2 regions of the Streptomyces sp. NPDC006487 genome follow, and region 2 is predicted to be linked to the other one. Evidence: riboswitches for the same ligand, from Rfam matches in the RefSeq annotation. Region 2 holds a riboswitch; the other holds the start of a gene.
The links. Region 2 has a riboswitch for glycine ahead of gcvT (glycine cleavage system aminomethyltransferase GcvT). Riboswitches for the same ligand answer to the same signal wherever they lie in the genome.
Positions count from the first base shown of each region.

Region 1: linked by a shared signal. The riboswitch ahead of gcvP (aminomethyl-transferring glycine dehydrogenase) and the one ahead of gcvT (glycine cleavage system aminomethyltransferase GcvT) in region 2 are both predicted to bind glycine.

Region 1 covers NZ_JBIAHN010000001.1:470-14,790, forward strand. Annotated here, with positions in the region: gene ACFYM0_RS00010 (CDP-alcohol phosphatidyltransferase family protein) at 1-507, shown strand, start outside; gene ACFYM0_RS00015 (sugar phosphate nucleotidyltransferase) at 607-3,102, shown strand; gene ACFYM0_RS00020 (DUF881 domain-containing protein) at 3,236-4,138, shown strand; gene ACFYM0_RS00025 (small basic family protein) at 4,135-4,467, shown strand; gene ACFYM0_RS00030 (DUF881 domain-containing protein) at 4,473-5,381, shown strand; gene ACFYM0_RS00035 (FHA domain-containing protein) at 5,865-6,404, shown strand; gene ACFYM0_RS00040 (MerR family transcriptional regulator) at 6,424-7,197, shown strand; gene ACFYM0_RS00045 (bifunctional nuclease family protein) at 7,305-7,778, shown strand; gene ACFYM0_RS00050 (MerR family transcriptional regulator) at 7,959-8,615, shown strand; gene ACFYM0_RS00055 (DNA polymerase IV) at 8,750-10,657, shown strand; gene ACFYM0_RS00060 (PRC-barrel domain-containing protein) at 11,042-11,407, opposite strand; glycine riboswitch at 11,528-11,626, shown strand; gene gcvP (aminomethyl-transferring glycine dehydrogenase) at 11,825-14,321, shown strand, end outside.
Region 2 covers NZ_JBIAHN010000031.1:25,806-40,126, reverse strand. Annotated here, with positions in the region: gene ACFYM0_RS36595 (APC family permease) at 1-273, opposite strand, end outside; gene glyA (serine hydroxymethyltransferase) at 442-1,698, opposite strand; gene gcvH (glycine cleavage system protein GcvH) at 1,713-2,093, opposite strand; gene gcvT (glycine cleavage system aminomethyltransferase GcvT) at 2,197-3,312, opposite strand; glycine riboswitch at 3,497-3,600, opposite strand; gene ACFYM0_RS36575 (AAA family ATPase) at 3,803-4,489, shown strand; gene ACFYM0_RS36570 (enhanced serine sensitivity protein SseB) at 4,618-5,328, shown strand; gene ACFYM0_RS36565 (enhanced serine sensitivity protein SseB C-terminal domain-containing protein) at 5,396-6,136, shown strand; gene ACFYM0_RS36560 (ABC transporter permease) at 6,590-7,585, shown strand; gene ACFYM0_RS36555 (ABC transporter substrate-binding protein) at 7,688-9,469, shown strand; gene ACFYM0_RS36550 (ABC transporter permease) at 9,596-10,594, shown strand; gene ACFYM0_RS36545 (ABC transporter ATP-binding protein) at 10,591-11,712, shown strand; gene ACFYM0_RS36540 (ABC transporter ATP-binding protein) at 11,718-12,827, shown strand; gene ACFYM0_RS36535 (trimeric intracellular cation channel family protein) at 13,009-13,617, shown strand; gene ACFYM0_RS36530 (thioesterase family protein) at 13,679-14,321, shown strand, end outside.

The DNA.
Region 1 (14,321 bases), on a different contig from region 2:
CCCTTGTTCCTGTGGCTGATCCTGGCCGAGCACGATGGCTGGGCTCTTGCCGTCCTCATGCTCAGCGGGATCAGCGACTACCTCGACGGGAAGCTGGCCCGGCGCTGGAATCAGATCAGCAGCCTCGGCCGGCTGCTGGATCCCGCCGCGGACCGGCTGTACATCCTGTCCACCCTGTTCGGTCTCACGTACCGCGAAATCCTGCCGCTGTGGCTCACCGGGGCACTGCTCGCGCGCGAGCTGATGCTGCTGGTCATGGTCTGGATCCTGCGCCGGCACGGCTATCCGCCGCCCCAGGTCAACTTCCTCGGCAAGGCCGCGACCTTCAACCTGATGTACGCGTTCCCCTTCCTGCTGGTGAGCACCTGGTCGGGTTGGTTGGCCTGGATGGGGTCAGTTTTCGGATGGGCGTTCGCTGGATGGGGTACAACCCTCTATTGGTGGGCAGGAGTCCTTTACGTGGTACAAGTCCGCCGGATCGTCAAGGCGGACACCACGGCCGATTGAGCTCGCTCGGCGCCTGACTGACGCGGGGGAGTGGTCCAGTCACCGTCCGGGACGGGTGAGGTCGGCGATACGCCGTCTCTCAAGGAGGACTCTTCCGACATGAAGGCCGTCGTGATGGCTGGTGGCGAAGGCACTCGGCTTCGCCCCATGACCTCAAGCATGCCCAAGCCGCTCCTGCCGGTGGCGAACCGGCCGATCATGGAGCACGTGCTCAGGCTGCTCAAGCGGCATGGGCTCAACGAAACCGTGGTCACCGTGCAGTTCCTGGCGTCGCTCGTCAGGAACTACTTCGGTGACGGCGAGGAGCTCGGGATGGAGCTCACCTATGCCAACGAGGAGAAGCCACTCGGGACCGCCGGCAGCGTGAAGAACGCCGAGGAGGCTCTGAAGGACGACACCTTCCTCGTCATTTCCGGCGACGCGCTCACCGACTTCGACCTGACCGACCTGATCCGTTTCCACAAGGAGAAGGGCGGGCTCGTCACGGTGTGCCTGACCCGGGTTCCGAATCCGCTGGAATTCGGCATCACCATCGTGGACGAGGAAGGCAAGGTCGAGCGCTTCCTGGAGAAGCCGACCTGGGGCCAGGTGTTCTCGGACACCATCAACACCGGCATCTACGTCATGGAGCCGGAGATCTTCGACTACGTGGACGCGGACGTCTCCGTGGACTGGTCCGGTGACGTCTTCCCGCAGCTGATGAAGGAAGGCCGGCCCATCTACGGCTACGTCGCCGAGGGCTACTGGGAGGACGTCGGCACCCACGAGAGCTACGTCAAGGCCCAGGCCGACGTGCTCGAGGGCAAGGTCCAGGTCGACATGGACGGCTTCGAGATCTCCCCCGGCGTGTGGATCGCCGAAGGGGCCGAGGTGAGCCCGGACGCGGTGCTGCGCGGCCCGCTGTACATCGGGGACTACGCCAAGGTCGAGGCCGGCGTCGAGATCCGCGAGCACACCGTCATCGGATCGAACGTCGTCGTCAAGAGCGGTGCGTTCCTGCACAAGGCCGTCGTGCACGACAACGTGTACATCGGGCCGCACAGCAACCTCCGCGGCTGTGTCATCGGCAAGAACACCGACATCATGCGCGCGGCCCGGATCGAGGACGGGGCCGTCATCGGCGACGAGTGCCTCGTCGGGGAAGAATCGATCATCCAGGGGAACGTCCGGGTCTACCCCTTCAAGACGATCGAGGCGGGCGCCTTCGTCAACACCTCGGTCATCTGGGAGTCGCGGGGGCAGGCACATCTGTTCGGCGCGCGCGGGGTCACCGGCATCCTGAACGTGGAGATCACCCCCGAGCTCGTGGTCCGGCTGGCCGGTGCCTATGCGACGACCCTGAAGAAGGGGGCGACGGTCACCACGGCCCGCGACCACTCCCGTGGCGCGAGAGCGCTCAAGCGGGCCGTGATCTCGGCGCTCCAGGCGAGCGCCATCAACGTCAGGGACCTGGAGAACGTACCGCTGCCCGTGGCGCGGCAGCAGACCGCGCGCGGCAGTGCCGGCGGGATCGTGCTGCGGACCTCGCCGGGAGTGCCCGACTCGGTCGACATCATGTTCCTCGACGAGCGGGGGGCGGACCTCTCCCTCCAGCAGCAGCGCAAGCTCGACCGGGTCTACGCACGCCAGGAGTACCGGCGGGCGTTCCCCGGCGAGATCGGCGACCTGCAGTTCCCGGGAAGCGTCTTCGACGCCTACACCGGCTCGCTGCTGCGGCGGGTGGACACCACCGGGGTCGCGGACTCCGGGCTCAAGGTGGTCGTGGACGCGTCCAACGGCAGCGCCGGCCTGGTGCTGCCCAGCCTGCTGGGCCGGCTCGGGGTGGACGCCCTCACGGTCAATCCGGGGCTCGACGAGTCCCGGCCCACGGAGACGGCCGAATCCCGCCGGGCGGGACTGGTGCGGCTCGGGGAGATCGTGGCGTCCTCGCGGGCAGCCTTCGGAGTGCGATTCGACCCGGTGGGCGAGCGGATCTCCCTCGTGGACGAGCGCGGCCGGATCATCGAGGACGACCGGGCACTGCTGGTGCTGCTCGACCTGGTGGCCGCCGAGAAGCGCAGCGGCAAGGTGGCGCTGCCGGTGACCACGACCCGGATCGCCGAGCAGGTGGCGGCGTACCACGGGACCCAGGTGGAGTGGACGACGACCTCGCCCGACGATCTGACCCGGGTGGGCCGGGCGGAGAACACCATCTTCGGCGGTGACGGGCGGGGCGGGTTCATCGTCCCCGAGTTCAGCAGTGTCTTCGACGGGTCGGCCGCCTTCGTGCAGTTGATCGGGCTGGTGGCGCGGACGCAGCTCACACTCAGCCAGATCGATGCCCGGATCCCCAGGGCGCACGTGCTGAAGCGGGACGTGCCGACCCCGTGGGCGGTGAAGGGGCTCGTCATGCGGCGGGTCGTGGAGGCGGCCGGGGACCGGCAGGTGGACACCACCGACGGGGTGCGGGTCGTGGAGGCCGACGGGCGGTGGGCCCTGGTGCTGCCGGATCCGGCGGAGGCGGTCACCCACCTGTGGGCCGAGGGACCCGACGACGCGTCCGCGCAGGCCCTGCTGGACGGCTGGGCAGCGGTGGTGGACGGCGCCGGGCACTGAGCACCCCGCCCGGGACGGCGTGGGCCGGAACGCAGCGGCGTAGGGCCGCAAGTCCGGTGGAGCGGGCGGGGCGAAGGTCCCGTCCGGTCCACCGGGCGTCCGCATTCGGTGGGAGCGGCGCCGACATGCGACGATGTGCGGCATGTCGCAGCCGCCCCACAACCGCAGTTCGGCACCTCCGGCGCGGCCGGACGCCTCCATGTCGCTGCTGACGCACGTGATGGACCACTCCCTCGACGAGGGCTACGCGGAGGCTTCGGCCCGGCGCGAGGCCGAGGGCACGTCCGGCCTGCCGCGGACCCTCAAGGCCAAACTGGGTCTCGCCGCCGGGCTCGTGCTCGCCGCGATGGTCGTCACCCTGGGCGCCGCGCAGGCGCGGGCGACCGCGCCGGTGCTGGCCAAGGAGCGTCAGGAACTCATCGACCGGGTCGAGCGGGCCGACGCGCACGCGGACGGTCTGGAGCGGGACATCGAAGGGCTGCGGGACAGCGTCGCCGCCCGGCAGCGCGAGGCGCTCAAGCAGCACGGCGGCGAACAGGGTCAGCTCGTGGCGCTGCTGTCCGGGGCCACCGAGGTGCACGGGCCCGGGATCAAGCTGACGGTGGACGACGCGAAGGGCTCGACGACCGGAAACGGCACCAAGCCGCGCGAGAGCGCCGGATTCTCGGACACCGGACGGCTCCGCGACCGCGATATGCAGAAGATCGTCAACGGGCTGTGGCAGTCGGGGGCCGAAGCGATCTCCATCAACGGGCAGCGGCTGACGTCCCTCTCGGCGATCCGGGCCGCAGGTGACGCGATACTGGTCGACAACAGGCCGCTGGTGCCGCCGTACGAAGTGCTGGCGATCGGCGACAAGAAGCGCCTCGGGACCGAGTTCCAGGACTCCGCGGACGGCCAGTACCTGCACGTGCTGCAGGAGAACTACGGGATCCGCTACTCCTTGTCGTCCGAGGCCGAGATGCGCCTCCCGGCCGCGTCGAGCCTGACCGTACGTACGGCTACAGCAGCAGAGCAGCAGAAGGGTGCATCGTGATCGCGGTACTGGGCCTCGTGGTCGGAGTGGTGGTCGGACTTCTCGTCCGCCCCGAAGTACCGGCCGTGGTGGAGCCTTATCTGCCGATCGCCGTGGTCGCGGCGCTGGACGCGGTGTTCGGAGGCTTGCGCGCGATGCTGGACGGCATCTTCGTGGACAAGGTCTTCGTGGTGTCGTTCCTGTCGAACGTGGTCGTGGCGGCGCTGATCGTCTTCCTCGGAGACAAACTGGGCGTCGGCTCGCAGCTGTCCACGGGTGTGGTCGTCGTCCTCGGCATCCGCATCTTCTCCAACGCCGCGGCCATCCGCCGGCACGTGTTCCGGGCGTGAGGCCGATGAGTACGAACGACACCCCGCCCGAGGAGCCCGGGGCCTCGGCCTCGGCACAGGGGCCGAAGGCACAGCCTCCGCAGGCACAGCCTCCGCAGGAGCCGCCGGCCGGGCCGGTGGGCGACGGGCCCGAGTCCGCGGGTGACGTGCCCGGGCCCGAGCAGGTCCGGCCCGAGCAGACCGGGCCCGAGGAGACCGGCCGGCAGCGGCTGGCGGCCGGGCTGTGGCCGCCGCGGGTGAGCCGTGCCCAACTGATCGTCGCGGTGCTGCTGTTCGTCCTGGGGCTCGGGCTGGCCATCCAGGTGCGGTCGAACAGTGACTCCAGTGCGTTGCGCGGAGCCCGTCAGGAGGACCTCGTACGGATCCTCGACGAGCTGGACGGGCGGACCAAGCGGCTGGAGGACGAGAAGCAGACGCTCGATGACCAGCGCCGGGAGCTCGAGAGCAGTTCCAACCAGGCCGAGGAGGCCCGGAAACAGACCGTGGAGAAGGAGCGCCAACTCGGGATCCTGGCCGGTACGGTGGCCGCGCAGGGGCCGGGGATCGTGCTGAAGATCACGGACCCCAAGGGCCAGGTGCTGTCGGACAAGCTGCTGGACACCCTTCAGGAGCTGCGGGCCGCCGGGGCCGAGGCCATCCAGATCAACGGGGTGCGGATCGTGGCGGACTCGTACTTCTCGGACGAGGAGGACGGGGTCGCGATCGACGGTAAGAAGATCACACAACCCTATGAGTTCAAGGTGATCGGCAAGCCTCAGGACCTGGAGCCGGCGCTCAACATTCCCGGTGGCGTCGTCCAGTCGCTGGAGAAGGAGCAGGCGGTCGTCGGCATCACACGTCCGGCGAAGATCGTTGTGGATGCCTTGCGGGCTGCGAAGCAGCCTGACTACGCTCGGTCGTCGTCGTCGTCGTGATGCGGGAGGTGCGGGAGACCGGCTCAGGCGGGCGAATGCCTGCGGGGGGTCGAGGCACCGAAGTCGCGGTGCGTGGTGGAAACTGTCTGATGGTTACGGACGTTGTAAGTATGTCCGGGTCGGCAGGTGTTGCATTCGGAGTTCGTCCTGCCCCACGGGCGGGTCTGTTTCGGTCAAGGGGAATCGCCCGTGAAGTTGTTTGAGAAGTTGTTCGGCAAGAAGAACCGCGAGGAAAGCGGTGCGGCCAGGCACCGCGCGGGGCACGGAGACGTGGAAGGGCAGGGCGACCGGCCGCTCTTCCGCGACGAGGTCGCCGGAGCGGGTGACATTTCGGGCGCGCACGGCGCGTCGGCTGTTGACCCTGCCGGTACCGGACGCATAGGTTTCGGTGAACCATCAACCTCGAGTACGGGTGGAGGGTTTGCCCCCGACCCGTATGCCACCAATGCCTCCGCGGGGCAGCCGCGGCGCGAGGAGCCGTCCATGTCGGCCGAGCAGATTTGCAGCAGGTGCGGGCACCGCAGCGATGCGGCGAGCCGGTTCTGCTCCAACTGCGGGGCGCCGCTGCGGGCGGGTCTGACGCCGGAGCGTGCCTCGGAGACCACGTCCACCATCTCGATCTCGGGCCTGGAGGCCTACGAGGCCGAGGTGTCGGGACAGACGCACGTGTCGTCCTCGCTGTCCCCCGAGGCCCAGGCCGCGGTGGAAGCGCTGCCCCCGGGTTCCGCCCTGCTGATCGTGCGGCGCGGCCCGAACTCCGGCAGCCGGTTCCTCCTGGACGGTGAGCTGACGACGGCCGGCCGGCACCCGCAGAGCGACATCTTCCTGGACGACGTCACCGTCTCCCGGCGCCATGTCGAGTTCCGCAGGAGCCACGACGGTTTCACCGTCTCCGACGTCGGCAGCCTCAACGGCACGTACGTGAACCGTGAACCGATCGACTCCGTCGCCCTGCACAACGGCGACGAGGTGCAGATCGGCAAGTACCGGCTGGTCTTCTACGCGAGCCTGCGGGGGCACTGACCCTTCAAGGGAAGGTCCCATGCTGCGTATCCCGGCAGGCGGTGCCGCCAAGGGCGGCACCGCCACCGCCGCCTCCTCGGGCGTGCGGCTGGTGAGCATCGGAACAGTGCTCACGATGCTGCGTGACGAGTTCCCCGAAGTCACGATCTCGAAGATCCGTTTCCTGGAGGCGGAGGGGCTCGTCGAGCCCAGGCGCACACCTTCCGGATATCGCAAGTTCAGCACGGACGACGTGGAGCGTCTCGCCCACATCCTGCGGCTCCAGCGCGACCACTACCTTCCGTTGAAGGTCATCCGCGAGCATCTCGACGCGCTCGCGCGGGGCGAGCAGATCCGTATCCCGGCGCCCACGGCGCACGGCGAGTCCGTCGACCCCGCGAGCCCCGTCGCCCTCTACGGCGAGGTGGGCCGGGAGCGGCCGACCGTGGCCCGGGTGGGCCGGGCCGAGCTGATCGCCGCCGCGGAGGTGGACGAGGTCCAGCTCGTGGAGTGGGAGTCCTACGGGCTCATCGCGGAGGCGCCCGGCGGCGGTTTCGACGCCGAGGCCGTCACCGTCGCCCGTCTGGTGGCCGATCTCGGCCGATTCGGTCTGGAGCCGCGCCACCTGCGGGCGATGAAGGCCGCCGCCGACCGGGAGGCCGGTCTGGTGGAACAGGTCGTCTCGCCGCTGCGCCGGCACCGCAATCCGCAGACCAGGGCCCATGCCGAGGCCACCATGAAGGAGCTCGCCGGGCTCTCCGTACGGTTGCACGAGGCCCTCGTACAAACTGCTCTCGGGGTGCGGCTGCACTGATCCTGAGGGGTTTTCGGGCCGACTTCTGGTGACTTGGCAGGGGCTTGGGGGCAGGCTTGGGGGAGCCCGACTACCCAAACCTGCCGAGCAGGTCCTAGGGTTGCTGTGTGAACGAGCTCGACGTTGTGGGTGTCCGGGTGGAAATGCCCTCGAACCAACCGATCGTGCTCCTGCGTGAAGTGGGAGGCGACCGGTACCTCCCCATCTGGATCGGACCAGGGGAGGCGACCGCCATTGCCTTCGCGCAGCAGGGCATGGCCCCTGCCCGCCCGCTGACACACGACCTTTTCAAGGACGTGCTGGAGGCGATCGGCGAGGAGCTCACCGAAGTCCGGATCACGGATCTGCGGGAGGGCGTTTTCTACGCGGAGCTCGTCTTCGCCAGCGGAGTCGAGGTGAGCGCGCGGCCCTCCGACGCCATAGCGCTCGCCCTGCGGACCGGGACGCCGATCTACGGCAGCGACGGTGTGCTCGACGACGCCGGAATCGCGATTCCCGACGAGCAGGAGGACGAGGTGGAGAAGTTCCGCGAGTTCCTCGACCAGATCTCGCCAGAGGACTTCGGTACAGGCCCGCAGTGATGCGCGGGTCGCGCCGTCCTCCCGGATATTTCAGCCCATTCGAGTAGCCTTTCCCCGCAATGGGGTACGGGAAACCACTCTCAGGGTGATTATCACTCGGCGTGCCGAGTGTGGCGATCGTTGACGCACCCCTGGTGACTGCCTACCTTCGAGATGGCAGGTCAAGGACGGAGGGTCGGCGTGAGAGTCACGGGCGACGGTATGACCGGGGGCATCCCCGCACGGAGTGACGGTGGGCCGTACCCGCTGCACGGTGGTGCGGTGAACTCCGCGCGCCGTCAGCCGGAGCCCGCGCCGGTCGGTTCGGTGGGGCCGGTGGGACCCCAGGGCGGCGAGCCCGCACCCGAGCAGGTCGGATACCGAGGGCCGACGGCGTGTGCCGCGGCCGGCATCACGTACCGGCAGCTCGACTACTGGGCGCGGACCGGGCTGGTGGAGCCCACGGTGCGTCCCGCCTACGGGTCGGGGACGCAGCGCCTCTACAGCTTCCGGGACGTGGTCGTCCTCAAGATCGTGAAGCGCTTCCTGGACACCGGGGTGGCGCTGCAGAACATCCGCACTGCCGTGCAGCACTTGCGCGACCGGGGTTTCTCGGACCTGGAGCGGATGACGCTGATGAGCGACGGCGCCACCGTGTACGAGTGCACTTCGCCGGATCAGGTCGTCAGCCTGCTCCAGGGCGGCCAGGGCGTCTTCGGCATCGCCGTGGGCGTGGTCTGGCGCGATGTGGAGAACGCGCTGTCGCAGCTGCACGGGGAGCGCGTGGACACGGGCGAGACGGTGGTCGGGCACAACCCCGCCGATGAGCTGGCCGCCCGGAGGAACCGGGCCGTCTGAGGGCGGTGTGCGGGGCTGGGGACCGGGGCGGGCCGGGTGGTCCGTCCGGGTCCGGTACGGTCCGCGGCGGGCCGCCCGGCCCGCCTGTTGTGGGTTCGGACCGATTGTCAGTGCCGTAGGGCAGCATCGGAGCTGTGAGAGCCGCGCCGACCATCCTGCACCTGGACATGGATGCCTTCTACGCATCCGTGGAGCAGGCGTCGAAGCCCAGCCTGCGCGGCAAGGCCGTCATCGTCGGCGGGCTCGGGCCGCGCGGGGTCGTCGCCACCGCCTCCTACGAAGCCAGGCGGTTCGGGGTGCATTCCGCCATGCCGATGGCCCAGGCGCGGCGGCTCTGCCCCAACGGCGCGTGCCTGATTCCACGCTTCAGCCTGTACCGCGAGGTCAGCGACACGGTCATGGGGATGCTCCGGGAGCTGTCGCCCCTCGTGGAGCCGCTGAGCCTGGACGAGGCCTTCGTGGACCTCGAGGCGGGCGGCGTCGCCTTCGACGCGCAGGCCGCGCGGGCCATTGGCGAGCGGCTGAGGGCGGACATCACCGCCGCGACCGGGCTGAGCGGGTCGGTGGGGCTCGCGGGGTCCAAGATGCTGGCCAAGGTCGCCTCCGAGGAAGCCAAGCCGGCCGGGCTGCTGCTGATCGAGGTCGGCACGGAACGGGCGCACCTGGCACCCATGTCGGTACGGACCCTGCCCGGGGTGGGGCCGGCCACGGGGGAACACCTGCGGCGGGCCGGAATCACCACGGTGGGGGAGCTGGCGGAGGCCGGCGAGGACGAACTGATCCGGATGGTGGGGCGCTCGCACGGCGTCGGGCTGTACCGGATGGCGTTGGGGGTGGACGAGCGGCCGGTGGTCGCCGAGCGCGACGCGAAGTCCGTGTCGGTCGAGGACACCTTCGACGTGGACCTGCACGACCGGGTACGGATCCGCAACGAGGTGCAGCGGCTCGCGGACCGGTGCGTGGAGCGGCTGCGCGGGTCGGGGCACTCGGGGCGGACCATCGTCTTGAAGGTCCGGCGGTACGACTTCTCCACACTGACCCGCTCGGAGACCCTGCGGGGGCCCACGGACGACCCCGCGGTGGTGCGGGAGGCGGCGGCACGGCTGCTGGAGGCCGTGGACACCACGGGCGGGATTCGGCTGCTGGGGGTGGGTGTGACGGGGCTGGCGGACTACACGCAGGAGGATCTGTTCGCCTTCGCCGACGCGATGGCTGCGCGGGCTGGGGCGGGGGCGGGTGACGGCGGCGTCGCGGAGCGGCCTGCGGCCGGCGCTGACGGCGCTGACGGGGGGCAGGAGGCCGAGAGTCCTTCTCGGGGGCTGGGCGCGCTCCCAGGGCCGGAGCCGGAGCCGGAGCGGGACGAGAGGGACGGTCAGGGCCAGGGTGGGGGGCCCTTCACCGCCGGGGCCGTGCCGGGCGAGCACACCGGGCAGGGCCAGGCGGCCGGGGAAGGGCGGGCGGAGGCCGTTGGGTCGGGGCCGTCGGAGGGGCTCGGGCAGGGCCGGGGCACTCAGCGGGGCCTTGGCCGGGGGCATGGGCAGGGGCAGCGTGAGGTCGGTGGGCCGGGGCCGGGTAGCGCGTTGGCTCAGGGGGAGAGCTTCGGGCAGGGCCCGGGTCCGGGGCAGGGGCCGGAGCAGGGGTCGGGGTCGGGGCCGGGTGAGGTTGCCGGGCCACGGGGTGTCGGGTCGGGGCAAACGGACAGCATCGGGCACGGCCAGGACGACCTGCAGGGGCAGGGCGTTGGGCGTGGGCGCGGTGAGGTCGCTGGGCACGTGCAGGGGCCGGGGGAGGCTGCTGGGCAGGGGCTCGGGGGCGCGGGGGGTGTCGAAGGTCTGGTGGAGCGGCGCTGGGCGGCCGGAAGCGATGTGCGGCATGTGGTGTACGGGCCCGGGTGGGTGCAGGGGAGCGGCGTCGGGCGGGTGACCGTACGGTTCGAGCAGCCCGGATCCGAGCCGGGGCGGGTGCGGACGTTCCTGGTGGGCGACCCCGAACTGGAGCCGTCCGACCCGATGCCGCTGGTCGGGGACCGGGCCGCTTGCTAGCGGCCCCGCCGGGGCGCCTGCTGTGGGCTGCTGGGTGTGAGCGGCGGCCGCGAACGTGACGGTGGGTTCCGGCTGCACGTGGTGAGTCGCTGAGTGCCCGCTACCCGCTGAGAGGCGCCGGGTTCCCCGCTGCCGCTGCCGCTGCCGCTGCCGCTGCCGCTGCGGTCAGGTGTAGGGCCGCCGAGCGCTCCGCTGCTTGCTGCCCGCCGTCCACGGCCCGCCGTCGGGGTGGCGGCCCGCTGCCGCGTGCCCGCCGGGTGCGCGCGGGCTGTTGCCGGGGGTTCGTGGCTGGGGTGGGGGGCGTGGGGGAGCCCTTTTGAGGGGCGCGTCCTGGGCGAGGGGGCACCCGCTGCCCCGGGGGCTGGTGGGCAGCGGGTGGTGGGGTCAGGGGGTGTCGGGGGTTTTGTGGCCGAAGTCGTGCTGGAAGTCGGAGGGAAGGGCCAGGTCCAGGCCGTAGTGGTGGTAGAGCTGCAGCTCCTGTTCGGGGGAGAGGTGGCGGCCGACGCCGAAGTCGGGGGCGTCCTTGATGAGGGAGCGCTCGAAGGGCACGCGCAGGGTGTCGCCCACCATCTCGCTGGGCTCCAGCGGGACGAAGGCGTCCCGGCTGAAGAGTCCGGTGCGTACGGCGGCCCATTCCGGGACGCCCGTGGCGTCGTCGAGGTAGACCTCGTCGACGGTGCCGATCTTGGTGCCATTGCGGTCGAACGCCTTGCGGCCGATCAGGCTGCGGGGATCGATGTCGGTCTGCACGGTCCGGTCCCTCCATTTGGGCGCAACTCCTCCGGTAATGACTACAAAAGTGCATTTCCGGAGAGGGGGCCACTCGAGGGAGGGTCCCAGATCCTCGCTGGTAGGCTGGGTGACGGCTGTTGACCCTGTGCGGGAGAGTCCTCCGAGTGAGTGAGACGGAGGCGCCGAAGGAGCAAATCCTCCCCGGAATCTCTCAGGCATACGTACCGCACGTGGTGAGGCCACTCTGGAAAGCAGGTGCGGGAACCGGGCGCGCAGTGCCGGTCCCTCTCCTCACCGACGGTGAAAGCCGGATCTCGTGGGCGATCCCCGCGCGGCCCGGTGAAGCTCTCAGGTTGTGATGACAGAGGGGGAGGCCGTCCGGGTGCCCGCGCCGTGGTGCCCCTCGCAGGTCGTACGACCAGGAGGCCTCCGTACATGACCGCCAACCGCATTTCGCTCTCCCAGCTGGAGCGAGGCATCCCCTTCGAGCAGCGCCACATCGGCCCGGATGCCGAGGCGCAGGCGAAGATGCTCGCTCAGGTGGGCTACGGCTCCCTCGACGAGCTCACCGCCGCCGCGGTGCCGGATGTGATCAAGACCACCGCCGCGCTGAACCTGCCCGAGGCGCGGACCGAAGCCGAGGTGCTCGCCGAGCTGCGTCAGCTCGCCGACCGCAATCAGGTCCTGTCGTCGATGATCGGCCTGGGTTACTACGGCACCTTCACGCCGCCGGTGATCCTGCGCAACGTCATGGAGAACCCGGCCTGGTACACGGCGTACACGCCGTACCAGCCGGAGATCTCCCAGGGCCGTCTCGAAGCCCTCCTGAACTTCCAGACCGTCGTCGCCGAGCTGACCGGCCTGCCGACCTCCGGCGCCTCCCTGCTCGACGAGGGCACGGCGGCCGCCGAGGCCATGACCCTGGCCCGCCGCGTGGGCAAGGCCAAGGGCAACGTCTTCCTCGTCGACGCCGACGCGCTGCCGCAGACCATCGCGGTGATCGAGACCCGCGCCGAGCCGATCGGCATCGAGGTCGTGGTCGCGGACCTGTCGGACGGGATTCCGGCCGAGATCGCCGAGCGCGGCGTCTACGGCGTGCTCCTGCAGTACCCGGGTGCCTCCGGCGCCGTGCGGGAGATCAAGCCGGTCATCGAGCAGGCGCACGCGCTCGGCGCCATCGTCGCCGTCTCCGCCGACCTGCTCGCCCTGACCCTGCTGACCTCCCCGGGTGAGCTGGGCGCGGACATCGCGGTCGGTACCACCCAGCGCTTCGGCGTCCCGATGGGCTTCGGCGGACCGCACGCCGGCTACATGGCCGTCCAGGCCAAGCACGCCCGCTCGCTGCCCGGCCGCCTCGTCGGCGTCTCCGTGGACGCGGACGGCAACAAGGCCTACCGTCTGGCGCTGCAGACCCGTGAGCAGCACATCCGCCGCGAGAAGGCCACCAGCAACATCTGCACCGCGCAGGTGCTCCTCGCCGTCATGGCCGGCATGTACGCCGTCTACCACGGCCCGGACGGCCTGCGGACGATCGCGCGCCGCACCCACCGCTACGCCGCCCTGCTCGCCGCGGGCCTGACGGCCGGCGGGGTCGAGATCGTGCACGGCGCCTACTTCGACACGATCACCGCGCGGGTTCCGGGCCGGGCCGCCGAGGTCGTGGCCGCCGCCCGCGAGGGCGGGGTCAACCTGTACCAGGTCGACGCCGACCTGGTCTCCGCCTCCTGTGACGAGACCACCCTGCGCGCCGACGTCGACGCGGTGTGGGCCGCCTTCGGGGTGACCGCGGACCTGGAGGCGCTCGACGCCACCACGGCCGACACGCTTCCCGAGGGGCTGCTGCGCCAGGACGCGTACCTGACCCACCCGGTCTTCCACCAGCACCGGTCCGAGACGGCGATGCTGCGCTACCTGCGCAAGCTCTCGGACAAGGACTACGCGCTGGACCGCGGCATGATCCCGCTGGGCTCCTGCACGATGAAGCTCAACGCGACCACCGAGATGGAGTCGGTCACCTGGCCCGAATTCGGCCAGGTGCACCCGTTCGCCCCGGTCGAGCAGGCCGAGGGGTACCTCACGCTCATCACCGAGCTGGAGGAACGTCTCTGCGAGGTCACCGGCTACGACAAGGTCTCCATCCAGCCGAATGCCGGCTCCCAGGGTGAGCTCGCCGGCCTGCTGGCCGTCCGCGCGTACCACCGGGCGAACGGCAACGAGCAGCGCACCGTCTGTCTCATCCCGTCCTCCGCGCACGGCACCAACGCCGCGAGCGCCGTGATGGCCGGCATGAAGGTGGTCGTGGTCAAGACCGCCGACGACGGCGAGGTGGACGCGGACGACCTGCGTGCCAAGATCGAGCAGTACCGCGACGAGCTCGCCGTGCTGATGATCACGTACCCCTCCACGCACGGTGTGTTCGAGGAGCACGTCGCCGACATCTGCGCCCAGGTGCACGACGCCGGCGGTCAGGTCTACGTGGACGGCGCCAACCTCAACGCCCTGGTGGGCCTGGCCAAGCCGGGTCACTTCGGCGGCGACGTCTCGCACCTGAACCTGCACAAGACCTTCTGCATCCCGCACGGCGGCGGCGGCCCGGGCGTCGGCCCGGTCGGTGTCCGGGCGCACCTTGCCCCGTACCTGCCCAACCACCCGCTCCAGCCGACCGCCGGTCCCGAGACGGGCGTCGGCCCGATCTCGGCCGCTCCGTGGGGCTCGGCCGGCATCCTGCCGATCTCCTGGTCGTACGTGCGCCTGATGGGCGGCGAGGGCCTCAAGCGCGCCACCCAGGTGGCGGTGCTCGGTGCCAACTACATCGCCAAGCGCCTGGAGCCGCACTACCCGGTGCTCTACACCGGCCCGGGCAACCTGGTCGCGCACGAGTGCATCATCGACATGCGCCCCCTGTCGAAGGCGACGGGCGTGAGCATCGACG
Region 2 (14,321 bases):
GGTGATGAAGCCCAGCACCGGCCCGTGCGAGATGGTGCCGAAGCGGGCCATCGAGCCGGGCAGCGGGTAGGCGGCGCCCACCTCCGCGTAGGACATGGCGATCATGCCGATGAAGACGGCGCCGATGACCCAGGCGATGATCGCCGCGGGCCCCGCGACCGCGGCGGCCTGGCCGGCCCCGAAGAGCCACCCCGATCCGAAGATCGAGCCGAGGCCGATCATGATCAGGGCGAAGAGACTGAGTCCCTTCTTGTTCGCTGCGCTCATGTCCATGGGGTGTGCTGTCCGTCCTGCCAGGGGGGTGCGGTCGTTCCTTTATCCGGAGCCTATTTGCCATTTTTTGGATGATTCAGTGGCAATGGGCCGCATCCGCCTGGGGCTTTGGTCATGAAAGGGGCCCGGCCCTGTGCACAACAAGACCGGGCCCTCTCAGGCCGGCGCCTAGAGCGTCGGGTACAGCGGGAACTTCGCGGCGAGCGCAGAGACGCGCGCCTTGAGGTCGTCCGCGTCGTAGGCGGGCTTCAGCGCCTGCGCGATGATCTCGGCGACCTCGGTGAAGGCCTCGGCGTCGAAACCGCGGGTGGCCAGCGCCGGCGTACCGATCCGCAGACCCGAGGTGACCATCGGCGGCCGCGGGTCGTTCGGGATGGCGTTGCGGTTGACCGTGATGCCGACCTCGTGGAGGCGGTCCTCGGCCTGCTGGCCGTCCAGCTCGGAGTTGCGCAGGTCGACCAGGACCAGGTGCACGTCGGTGCCGCCGGTGAGGACGTCCACGCCCACGGCCTTGACGTCGTCCTGGACCAGACGGGCGGCGAGGATCTTCGCACCCTCGAGGGTGCGCTCCTGGCGCTCCTTGAACTCGGGCGAGGCCGCCACGAGGAAGGAGACCGCCTTGGCCGCGATCACGTGCTCCAGCGGGCCGCCCTGCTGACCCGGGAAGACCGCGGAGTTGATCTTCTTGGCCAGCTCCTGCGTCGACAGGATGACACCGCCGCGCGGACCGCCGAGGGTCTTGTGCGTGGTGGTGGTCACGACGTGGGCGTGCGGCACCGGGTTCGGGTGCAGACCCGCGGCGACCAGGCCGGCGAAGTGCGCCATGTCGACCATCAGGTACGCGCCGACCTCGTCCGCGATGCGGCGGAAGGCGGCGAAGTCGAGCTGGCGCGGGTAGGCGGACCAGCCCGCGACGATCAGCTGCGGCTTGGACTCCTTGGCGAGGCGCTCGACCTCGGCCATGTCGACCTCGCCGGTCTCGTCGACGTGGTACGGGACCACGTTGTAGAGCTTGCCGGAGAAGTTGATCTTCATGCCGTGGGTCAGGTGCCCGCCGTGGGCCAGGTTCAGGCCCATGATCGTGTCGCCCGGCTTGATCAGCGCGAACATCGCGGCCGCGTTGGCCTGCGCACCCGAGTGGGGCTGCACGTTCGCGGCCTCGGCGCCGAAGAGCGCCTTGATGCGGTCGATCGCGATCTGCTCGACCACGTCGACGTGCTCACAGCCGCCGTAGTAGCGGCGGCCGGGGTAGCCCTCGGCGTACTTGTTGGTCAGGACCGAGCCCTGGGCCTCCATGACGGCGACCGGAGCGAAGTTCTCCGACGCGATCATTTCCAGGGTGGACTGCTGGCGCACGAGTTCGGCGTCGACGGCGGCGGCGACGTCCGGGTCGAGCTCGTGGAGGGGAGTGTTCAGTACAGACATCAGGGTTCCCTGGGTCAGTTGCCGGAGGTGAGCTTGGCGTACTCGTCGACGGAGAGCAGGTCGGCCGGCTCCTCCGTGACGCGCACCTTGAAGAGCCAGCCGCCCTCGAACGGGGCCGAGTTCACCAGGGCCGGGTCGTCGATGACGTCCTGGTTGGACTCGACGATCTCGCCGGTGACGGGGGAGTACAGGTCGCTGACCGACTTGGTCGACTCCAGCTCGCCGCAGGTCTCGCCCGCGGTCACCGTGTCGCCCACCTCGGGAAGCTGGGCGTAGACGACGTCACCGAGCGCGTTGGCCGCGAACTCCGTGATGCCGACCGTCGAGACGCCGTCGACGGCGTCCGACAGCCACTCGTGCTCCTTGCTGAAACGCAGCTGCTGGGGGTTGCTCATGACCTGATTCTCCTGGATGCGGGGGAGTGGATACGAACGGTGGTCGTGCGGACCGGCGCGAAGCGCCGTCCAGCGGTGCGACGCGGCGTGGTGCGGTACGGGGCTACTTCTGCCGCTTGTAGAACGGCAGGGCCACGACCTCGTACGCCTCATGCGTACCGCGAATGTCCACGCCGACACCGGAGGTGCCGGGCGCGGCGTGCGCCGCGTCGACATAGGCCATCGCGATCGGCTTGCCCAGCGTCGGGGACGGGGCGCCCGAGGTGACCTCGCCGACGACCTGGCCGTCGAAGGTCACGGAGAAGCCGGCGCGCGGAACGCGGCGGCCCTCGGCGATCAGGCCGACCAGCTTGCGCGGCGGGTTGGAGGCGGCGCGCTCGGCGGCGGCCTCCAGGGCGGCGCGGCCGACGAAGTCGCCCTCCTTCTCGAACTTCACGACCCGGCCCAGCCCCGCGTCGAACGGGGTGAGGGAGGTGGTCAGCTCGTGCCCGTACAGCGGCATGCCCGCTTCCAGGCGCAGGGTGTCGCGGCAGGACAGACCGGCCGGGACCAGGCCGACGCCCTCGCCCGCCTTGGTCAGCGCCTGCCACAGCTCCACGGCGTGCTCGGGGGCGACGAACAGCTCGAAGCCGTCCTCGCCGGTGTAGCCGGTGCGCGCGATCAGCGCGGGCACCCCGGCGACCGTGCCGGGCAGGCCGGCGTAGTACTTCAGCCCGTCCAGGTCGGCGTCGGTGAGCGAGGCGAGGATGCCGGGGGACTCCGGACCCTGCACCGCGAGCAGCGCGTACGCGTCGCGGTCGTCGCGGACCTCGGCGTCGAAGCCGGCGGCGCGCTCGGTGATCGCGTCCAGGACGACCTGGGCGTTGGAGGCGTTCGCGACGACCATGTACTCGGTCTCGCCCAGGCGGTAGACGATCAGGTCGTCGAGGATCCCGCCGTCCTCCTGGCAGATGTGCGTGTAGCGGGCGCGGCCGACGCCGACGGTGGAGATGTTGCCGACCAGGGCGTAGTCCAGGACCTTGACGGCCTCCGGGCCGGTCAGGGTGATCTCGCCCATGTGGGAGAGGTCGAAGAGACCGGCCTTGGTGCGGACGGCGTTGTGCTCGTCGCGCTCGCTGGCGTACCGCAGGGGCATGTCCCAGCCCGCGAAATCGGTCATGGTCGCACCGAGAGAACGGTGCAGCGCATCGAGGGCGGTCAGGCGGGGGGCAGTGCTCATGGGTGTGGCTCCCGGGTCCCAGGGCATGACATGACGAGGAGGAGTTCCTCCCCATCTGTCATCGGAACCTGAGAGGTTCGCCGAGAGTTCCCCGCTTCCAGGGGAAGGCCATCGACTTGCACCTTGGGTGGAACCGTCGCCGTGGCCCTTACGGGCGGTGGCGCGGCTCGCTTTTCAGATCTGCCTCATCCACGCGGTACGGGGCCTGAGAGATTCAAGGGAGGTACTTGCTCCTTCGGCGCCCGGGCACCGCCTTGCGGCGTGCCGGGACTCTCCCGCGCGGATTCAAGCGGCCGGTATGCAGTTAGGTGTCCAGATGGCGCACATCATTGCACGGCGTGCGGCCGAATGGGGGAGGGGGTCGCAAGCGGAGCGGACTCCGAGCGGAAACCGGAGCGGACCCGGAGCGGAACCGGTGGCACCGGATTACCGTCTCTTTACACTCAGGGGGACCGGGTCCAGGCGACCCGTCGCGGGGGAGGCGAGCACTGTGCGGAGATTCGGAGTACTGGCGGCGACGAACACCGGCACCGTCGAGAGCGCGGTGGCAGGAGTGCCGTCGCAGCGCGGCGCCGTGCGGGACCCCGCGGCGGCCGGAGCGGCGGGGGAGCCCGCAGCGGTACGGGACCTGCGCGGAGCCGAGGGCCCGCGGCGGCTGCGCTTCGCCGAGGGGGACGTCGTGGTGGTATCCGGCCTCCCCGGCGGCGGCAAGAGCACCCTGATCAAGCGGGCCGCCGAGGGCGGCGGCATCGACTCCCAGGACGCCCGCGAGCGCTGGGAGCGCCGGATGCCGGCCGCCCTGCCCTACGCGGTGTACCGGCCCGCGGTCCGGATCGCGCACTACTGGGGCCTGTGGCGGGTGCTCCGCTCCGGGGCCCCGGCCGTCGTCCACGACTGCGGTACGCAGAGCTGGGTACGGGCGCTGCTGGCCTCGGCGGCCCGCCGGCGCGGCCGCGCGCTGCACCTGGTGCTGCTGGACACCACCCCGGAGGAGGCCAGGGCCGGGCAGGCGGCGCGGGGCCGGGGCGTGTCGGCGTACGCCTTCGCCCGGCACCGGGGCGCGGTGGCCCGGCTGCTGCGCGAGGCCGAGGCGGGCCGCCCGCCCGCCGGCTGCGCGTCGGTGACCCTGCTGGACCGCCCGGCGGCGTCCCGGCTGACGTCGATCGGCTTCCACTAGCGGCGCCGGCCCCCGACGCGGGTGGCCCCCGACGCGGGTGGCCCCGGGCGCGGGCGGCCCCCGGTCGGTGTGTCGCGGGCGCCCGTTAATCTCGGGTCGATATCCAGGGCAAGCGAGCGGAGACGTACATGTGGCCGGGTAACGAGCTGGAGCAGGTGCTCGGGGCGGCGCTCGGACAGGCGGACGCCGGAGGGCGGATCCTCGAGGTCCTCGGACGGAGCCACCTGTGGATCCCGCTGCCCGGCGGGGTGAACAGCCTCAGCCTGCCCACCATGGACATCGACGGCGCCGCGTACGTGCCCGTCTACAGCTCCGAGGAGCAGTTCCGCGCCTGCGCCGGACCCGCCATGGACTTCGCCGTCGCCCCCGCCGTGGACTTCGCCCGGGGCCTGCCCCCGCAGCTCGGCCTCGCGGTCAACCCCGAGGGCTCCGTCGGCGTGCCCCTGCCCCCGCCGGCCGTCGCGGAGCTCTGCCGCACCGGCCGAGGCCCGCTCGACGGCCCCGCCACCGGCGGCCGGGTCCGGCTCTTCGAGCCCGACTGGCAGGAGGACCCGGTGGAGTTCCTGGCCGCCGCCGCGGAGGAGTTCCGGGCCACCGGAGTCGTCGCCTCCGCGCACCGCTGCCTCGCCAGCGTCGAGGGCGGCTCGCCGGAGCTCTACATCGGAGTCCACCTGGTGGGATGGGAGCCCGACATGCGAAACGCCCCGATGGACGCGCTGGGCCGCGCCCTGACCCGCGTACCGCCGCCCTGGCCTGTGCAGTTGATCCTGCTCGATGCCGCGGAAGACCCGGTGGTCGACTTCATCACCACGCGCGTACGCCCCTTCTACCTGCCGTAGTGACGCTTAAGCTGGTGGCCGACACGCGTGGACGACGGGCGGACGAACAGACGAAGAGGGGTACCGGGTGAGTGCGTCAGGCACGGCCGCGGTCGGGCAGGTCGAGCACATGCTGCGCCAGGTGACTCCCGGGCGCTACGAGAGCTACGAGTCCCTCCTGCACGCCCTGGCCGAGGGACGGCTGTGGATGCTCCTCTGGCAGGGGCAGCCCGGCTCCCCGGAGGCCCAGTACGGCGGCATGGAGGTCGAGGGCCTCGGGTACGCGCCCTGCGTGACCTCGCCGCAGGAGCTGGCCGCCAGCGGCTGGAACCGCGGGTACGAGGTGGTCACCGGCCGGGACATCGCCCGCGCCCTCTACCCCGACCGCTGGGGGCTGTGGCTCAATCCGCACGCCCAGGGCGGCGGCGTCGGCATTCCCTGGGCCGACCTGCGGCGGATCGCCACCGGGCTGGACCGGATGCCGGCCGGTCCGCTGCGGCTGTCCGAGCCCGCCATCGAGCTGCCGCAGTTCTACGGGCTGCTCACGCGGCACGCGCACCGCACGCCCGCCGTCCGCTCGCTGCGCCGCGCCTGGGTGCAGCCCGCGCTGGGGTCCCCGTACCTCGCCGTCGGGCTCGACCTGTACGACGCCTCCGCGCACGCGCTGGAATCCGTACGGGAAATGATGCGCCAGTCGGTCGGCGCGGTCCCCGAGGGAGTACCCGTCTGCACGGTCGCGCTGGCGGACGAACACGACCCCGTGGCGATGTGGCTGCGGGCGCAGACCCGCCCCTTCTACGACCGCGAGGGACAGGCGCCCGCCTACTGACAGGTCCCGCTCGCCGAGTCGTCCCGCTCGTTGAGACATGGGGACCAAGCCACACCAGGCCGCACGGAACAGTCGTTCCGTGCGGCCTTTGCGTTGTCCTGATTTCGACGTTGATGTACGCCCAATAGGCATGCTCGTAGGCCGAGTTGGGCGCCATGTCCGATTCCGTACCGAACGGGATGTCTTGGTCCGCTGAGATGACAGTGAAGTCCGGATAACGGGAACTCGACCCTCAGATCACGGTTGCGCATCCATTCACCTGCGGGTCTGGCGGCTGATCGAGCGCCCGATGAAGACTCCCCACCCAAGAGCGGGTCAGTCCTCCAAGGGCTGTTCCGCCGCAGGAAATCCGCGCACCCGTACCTCGCACTCCGAGCGCCACTCCGCACCAACGCCGCCACAGCGGCGGGCATGGGCCGGCCCACCCGTCGGCCGAGAGGGGTCCCCACCACGATGACGGCACCACTGCACGACATGAGCGCGGAGACACCCGCACCCGTGTCCGTAGCCGACGTCCCCGCCAAGGCCATCGAAGGCCGTTCGCCCGGCCGCATCGCCTGGATGCGGCTCAAGCGCGACAAGGTCGCGCTGGCCGGCGGTTTCGTCGTGCTCCTGCTGATCCTCGTCGCACTCTTCGCGCCGCTGATCGTCAGCGCGTTCGGCCACCCTCCCGAGGAGCTGCACGAAGACCTGCTGGACCCGCTGCTGGGCCTGCCGGCCGGCGACTACGGCGGCATGAGCGGCGACTTCCTGCTCGGCATCGAGCCGGTCAACGGCCGCGACGTGTTCAGCCGGATCGTCTACGGCGCCCGCATCTCGCTGCTGGTCGCCTTCCTGTCCGCCTTCGTGGCGGTCTCGATGGGCACCTTCTTCGGCATCGTCGCCGGCTACTTCGGCGGCTGGGTCGACGCGGCCATCAGCCGGGTCATGGACCTGCTGCTCGCCTTCCCGCAGCTGCTCTTCATCATCGCGCTGATCTCGGTCGTCCCCGGCAAGCTCTGGGGCTTCGAGGGATCGGGCCTGCGGATCGCCGTCCTGGTCCTGGTGATCGGGTTCTTCGGCTGGCCCTACATCGGCCGCATCGTCCGCGGACAGACCCTGTCGCTGCGCGAACGGGAGTACGTCGAAGCGGCGCGGAGCCTGGGCGCGGGCCGGATGTACATCCTCTTCCGCGAGCTGCTCCCGAACCTGGTGGCCCCGATCACCGTCTACGCGACGCTGATGATCCCCACCAACGTGCTGACCGAGGCCGCGCTCAGCTTCCTGGGCGTCGGCGTCAAGCCGCCCACGCCGTCCTGGGGCGAGACCCTCTCGACGGCCGTGCGGACCTATGAGGACGATCCGCTCTTCATGATCTTCCCCGGCGTGGCGATCTTCATCACCGTGCTGGCCTTCAACCTCTTCGGCGACGGCGTCCGCGACGCCCTCGACCCGAAGGGCTCCCGTTAGCCGTCCCCGCAGGTCATCCCGCAGGGCACCCGTAGGTCAGAACCGCAGGGCACACCGGAACCCGGCTTCGTACCGGAATCACAACGGAGGGTTGCGAGCATCGTGACTACCCATCGCATGTCCAAGCGCAGGCTCGTCGCCGGCACGGCCGTCGTGCTCGCGACGATGCTGGCCGCGACCGCCTGTGGCGGCGACGACGGCAAGACGAAGGACGAGGGGAAGCCGGCCGCCGCGGGCGGCTTCAACGCCGCCATCGGCAAGGTCGCCAACGCTTCCACCAAGAAGGGCGGCGAGCTGAAGTTCGTCGGTACCCAGGAAGCGGACTCGTGGGACCCGCAGCGCGGTTACTACGGCTTCATGTGGGACTTCTCCCGCTACTACGCCCGCCAGCTCGTCAGCTTCAAGGCGGAGCCGGGCACCAAGAGCACCGAGCTCGTCCCCGACCTGGCCACCGCGAACGCGGAGATCAGCGACGGCGGCAAGACCTACAAGTACACCCTCAAGGACAACGTGACCTGGGAGGACGGCACCCCCGTCACCGCCCAGGACGTCAAGTACGGCATCGAGCGCACCTGGGCCCAGGACGTCATCTCCGGCGGCCCGGTCTACCTGATGCAGGTCCTCGACCCGAAGACCGAGTACAAGGGTCCGTACAAGGACACCAGCCCGGACAAGCTCGGCCTCAAGGCGATCGAGACCCCGGACGCGAAGACCATCATCTTCAAGCTCCCCGCGCCCAACGGCGACTTCGAGCAGATGCTGGCCATGCCGGCCGCCAGCCCGGTCAAGCAGGACAAGGACACCGCGGCCAAGTACGGCCTCAAGCCCTTCTCCAACGGCCCGTACAAGATCGACTCGTACGAGCCCAACAAGAGCATGAAGCTCTCGCGCAACACGAACTGGAAGGCCGAGTCGGACACCATCCGCAAGGCGCTCCCGGACTCCATCTCCGTCACGTTCATGGCGAACGCGGACGACATGGACAAGCGCCTGATGAACGGCGAGTTCGACCTGGACATCAACGCGACCGGCATCGGCCAGGCGGCCCGCGCCACCGCGCTGAAGGACCACAAGGACAACCTGGACAACGGCCAGACCGGCTTCATCCGGTACGCCGTCATGCCGCAGACCGTCGCGCCGTTCGACAACATCGAGTGCCGCAAGGCCGTCATCTACGCGGCCGACCACAAGTCCCTGCAGACCGCCCGCGGCGGCCCGCAGGCCGGTGGTGACATCGCCCCCAACATGCTGCCGCTGGGCATCAAGGGCGCCGATGGCAAGTACGACCCGTACGGTGTCCTGACGAACGACGGCAAGCCGGACGTCACCAAGGCCAAGGCCGCTCTGAAGGCCTGTGGCAAGGAGACCGGCTTCAAGACCACGATCGCGGTCCGCAACAACAAGCCGGTCGAGGTCGCCACGGCCGTCTCCCTGCAGAACGCCCTGAAGCAGGTCGGCATCGAGGCCGACGTCGACCAGTTCGACGGCGCCCAGACCTCCGGCATCATCGGTTCGCCGAAGGTGGTCAAGGAGAAGGGCTACGGCATCATCATCATGGGCTGGGGCGCCGACTTCCCGACCGGTCAGGGCTTCTCCCAGCCGCTGGTCGACGGCCGCTTCATCCTGCAGAGCGGTAACAACAACTTCTCCGAGCTCAACGACCCGGCGATCAACAAGCTGTTCGACGACGCCATCGCGGAGACGGACCCGGTCAAGGCCGGCGACATCTACAAGCAGATGAACCAGAAGGTCTCCGAGGCCGCGGTCTACCTGCCCTTCGTCTACGACAAGACGATCTCCTGGCGCAGCAGCCGCCTGACCAACGTCTACACCTCCGACGCGTACAACGGCCGGTACGACTACGCCTCGCTCGGCGTCCAGTAGACAAACCGTCCGATTCAGTTCCAGTGCCACACCCGCTAGGCACGAAGGGCAGGTGATGGCCGCGGCGGCGGCTCGGGGGCGCTCTCCAGAAGAGGGCGTCCCCGGGCCGCGGCCAGGCCGAGCGCAGTGCTTGCATATCTCATCCGGCGGATCTTCGCCGTCATCGTCATGCTGTTGGTCATCTCGCTGGTGACCTTCGGAATCTTCTTCCTCTTCCCGAAGATGATCGGGACGGACCCGGCCCTGTACTTCGTCGGGAAGCAGTCCGACCCCGCCGCCATCGAGGGCATCCGGCAGAAGATGGGTCTCGCCGACCCGATCCTCGTCCAGTTCGGCAAGTTCGTCGTCGGGCTGGTGGCGGGTCGTACGTACGCCAACGGCAACGACGTCACGCACTGCGCCGCGCCCTGCTTCGGGTACTCCTTCAAGAGCGAGCAGGAGGTGTGGCCCCTGCTGACCGACTGGCTGCCCGTCACCCTCTCGCTCGCCGCCGGTGCCGTCGTGCTCTGGGTGATCGGCGGTGTCGCCGCAGGCGTCATCTCCGCCCTCAAGCGCGGTACGGTCCTGGACCGTTCGGCGATGGGCCTCGCCCTCGCCGGCGTCTCCCTCCCGATCTACTTCACGGGCATGCTCGCCATCGCCCTCTTCTCCGACCAGCTCGGCTGGTTCGGGCGGCCGGAGAAGACCTTCGCCGAGGATCCGGGAGCCTGGTTCAACGGCATGGTCCTGCCGTGGGTCTCGCTCGCCTTCCTCTACGCGGCGATGTACGCGCGGCTCACCCGCGCGACCATGCTCGAAGTGCTCAACGAGGACTACATCCGCACCGCGCGCGCCAAGGGGCTGACGGAACCCGTCGTCATCGGCAAGCATGCGATGCGCTCGACCATGACGCCGATCCTGACCGTCCTGGGTCTCGACCTGGGCGCGCTGATGGGCGGCGCGGTCCTCACCGAGTACACCTTCTCGCTGCACGGCCTCGGCTACAGCGCCGTCCGCGCCATCAGCGAGCACGACCTGCCGGTCATTCTCGGCATCACCTTGATCTCCGCCTTCTTCGTCGTCGCGGCCAACCTCGTCGTCGACCTCTTGTACGCGGTGATCGACCCCCGAGTGAGGCTGTCATGACCGATTCGACGGCGCCCGCCGTGACGGGCGCACTGAACGAGCCCGTCGCCCCCGGCGCACCCGGCACCGCGTTCCTCGACGTACGCGACCTGAAGGTGCACTTCCCCACGGAAGACGGCCTGGTCAAGTCCGTGGACGGACTCTCCTTCACGCTGGAGAAGGGCAAGACCCTCGGCATCGTCGGCGAGTCCGGCTCCGGCAAGTCGGTGACCTCACTGGGCATCATGGGCCTGCACCGCGTCGGCCAGTACGGCCGCCAGCGGGCCCGGATCTCCGGTGAGATCTGGCTCGACGGCAAGGAACTGCTCTCCAGCCCCGAGGAAGAGGTGCGCAAGCTGCGCGGCCGGGAGATCGCGATGATCTTCCAGGACCCGCTGTCGGCGATGCACCCGTACTTCACGGTCGGCAAGCAGATCGCCGAGGCGTACCGGGTCCACAACAAGGTCGACAAGAAGACCGCCCGCAAGCGGGCCGTCGACCTCCTGGACCGCGTCGGCATCCCCGAGCCCCACAAGCGGGTGGACAGCTACCCGCACGAGTTCTCCGGCGGCATGCGCCAGCGCGCGATGATCGCGATGGCGCTGGTCAACAACCCCGAACTGCTCATCGCGGACGAGCCCACCACGGCCCTGGACGTCACCGTCCAGGCGCAGATCCTCGACCTGATCCGGGACCTGCAGAAGGAGTTCGGTTCCGCGGTCATCATGATCACGCACGACCTCGGCGTGGTCGCCGAGATGGCCGACGACCTCCTCGTGATGTACGGCGGCCGGTGCGTGGAGCGGGGCAGCGCGGAGAAGGTGTTCTACGAACCCCGGCACCCGTACACCTGGGGCCTCCTCGGCTCGATGCCGCGCATCGACCGCGAGCAGACCGAGCGCCTCATCCCGGTCAAGGGCTCGCCGCCCAGCCTGATCAACATCCCGAGCGGCTGCGCCTTCAACCCCCGGTGCCCGTACGCCGACCTGCCCAAGGACGACGTCACGCGGACCGTACGGCCCGAGCTGGCCCTGGTCGACACCGCCGCGGAGGGCGCCGGCCGGCACTGGGCCGCCTGTCACCTCTCCCCGGAGCAGCGGGACCGGATCTGGACCGAAGAGATTGCGCCGAAGCTGTGACCGACATGACTGCGCCCCACAACAGCAAGAGCGAGACGGCCGTCGTTCCGGCCCAGGCGGTGGACTCCCCGGAGCCGCTGCTCAGGGTGACCGGACTGGTCAAGCACTTCCCCATCTCCAAGGGGCTGCTGCGCCGCCAGGTCGGGGCCGTGAAGGCCGTCGACGGCATCGACTTCGAGGTCTACCCCGGTGAGACCCTCGGCATCGTCGGCGAGTCCGGCTGTGGCAAGTCGACCATGGGCCGGCTGATCACCCGGCTGCTCGAACCGACCGGCGGCAAGGTCGAGTTCGAGGGCAAGGACATCACGCACCTGAGCGTGTCCGGCATGCGCCCGATGCGCCGCGACGTGCAGATGATCTTCCAGGACCCCTATGGCTCGCTGAACCCGCGGCACACGGTGGGCACCATCGTCAGCGCCCCGTTCAAGCTCCAGGGCGTCGAGCCCGAGGGCGGCCTCAAGGCGGAGGTCCAGCGCCTCCTCTCCCTGGTGGGCCTCAACCCGGAGCACTACAACCGCTACCCGCACGAGTTCTCCGGCGGCCAGCGCCAGCGCATCGGCATCGCCCGTGCACTGGCCCTGAAGCCGAAGCTGGTCGTGGCGGACGAGCCGGTCTCGGCCCTGGACGTCTCCATCCAGGCCCAGGTGGTCAACCTGCTGGACGACCTCCAGGAGGAGCTCGGCCTCACGTACGTGATCATCGCGCACGATCTGTCGGTCATCCGGCACGTCTCGGACCGCATCGCGGTCATGTACCTCGGCAAGATCGTCGAGCTCGCGGACAACAAGTCCCTGTACACGGCGCCCATGCATCCGTACACGACGGCCCTGATGTCGGCCGTCCCGGTGCCGGACCCGCGCCGGCGCGGAGTCAAGAGCGGCCGCATCCTGCTCAAGGGGGACGTGCCCTCGCCGATCTCCCCGCCGAGCGGCTGCCGCTTCCACACCCGGTGCTGGAAGGCGACCCAGGTCTGCACCACGCAGGAGCCCCCGCTCATCGCGCTGAAGACCGGGCACCAGGTGGCCTGCCACCACCCGGAGAACGCCCCCGACCAGGCCCCGGGCGACCCGGCCCTGCCGGGCGCGGCGGACGCCGTGACCGGGCCGACGGTCTGACGGACGCGACCCGGCGCCGGCGGGGCGGGATCGGCCCCGCCGGCGTTCGAGGTGCGGGCCCGCCGCCCCGCGGCCCCCGGGGCCGCGCCGCACCCGTCCGAGCGCGCCGCCGGGCGACCGGCAGAATGTTCCCGTGATCCACGATCTCTTCCCGCCCGGAGTCCAGCACACCCTGGACCTCATGGGCATCTTCGTCTTCGCCACGGCCGGCTCCCTGCTCGCCGTACGCAAGAACTTCGACGTCTTCGGCATCGTCGTCCTCGCGCTCGTCACCGCCCTCGGCGGCGGCCTGTTCCGCGACATCGTCATCGGTGCCACCCCCGCCGCCGCCTTCAGCGACCTCGGGTTCTTCGTCACACCGCTGGTCGCCGCGGCGATCGTCTTCTTCCTGCACCCCGAGGTCCAGCGCATCAACCGCGCCATCAACGTCTTCGACGCGGCCGGCCTCGGGCTGTTCTGCGTGACGGGCACGACCAAGGCGTACGAGTACGGCCTGGGCCTCACCGCGTCAGCCGCGCTCGGCCTGGCGACCGCCGTCGGCGGGGGCGTGCTGCGCGACGTCCTCGTCAACGAGGTGCCCTCGCTGCTGCGCGACCGCGAGATGTACGCCGTGCCGGCCGTCATCGGCGCCTCGATGGTGGCGCTCTTCATCAGCTTCGACCACCTGAACGCCATCACGACGGGCCTGGCGATCGTCACCACCTTCGTGCTGCGGCTGCTGGCCATCCGCTACCACTGGCGGGCGCCCCTCGCGTGGAACCGCCGCTCGTCGGTGGCGGAGGAGCCGTAGGCGCGCAGGGCCACACCAAGGAAAGCTACCGCTTAGTAGGGGTCGGGTGTACGGTCGTTCCATGTCACACGCAGCTGCCAAGGCGTCCATCGGCGACAGCGAGTTCGACCGCGACACCACCATCACCGCCCGTGCGGGCGAGCCCGGGGTGTACGACGCGAACCTCTCCGCCGGGTGGACGATCATCACCGCCGTCAACGGCGGTTACCTCCTGGCCCTCGTCGGCCGCGCCCTGTCGTCGGCCCTGCCGCACCCGGACCCCTTCACGGTCTCCGCGCACTACCTGACCTCGTCGGTTCCCGGCCCCGCCGTGATCCGCACCGAGGTCGTACGGGTCGGCCGCACCCTCTCCACCGGGCAGGCCTCCCTGTTCCAGTTCGACGAGAGCGGCGCCGAGATCGAGCGGATCCGCGTCCTGGCCTCCTACGGGGACCTCGCCGCGCTCCCGGACTCCGTCCACACCACCGCCCTCCCGCCCGTGATCCCCGCCTACGAGGACTGCCTCGGCCCCGAGGCCGGACCGGCCCCGATCCCCGGCAGCTCGGCGATCGTGGACCGGCTCCGGCTGCGCCTGGACCCGGCGACCGCCGGCTGGGCCATCGGCCGGCCCTCGGGCAAGGGCGAGATGCGCGCCTGGTTCGAGCTCGCGGACGGCCGCGACGCGGACCCCTTCTCCCTGCTCCTCGCGGTGGACGCGCTCCCGC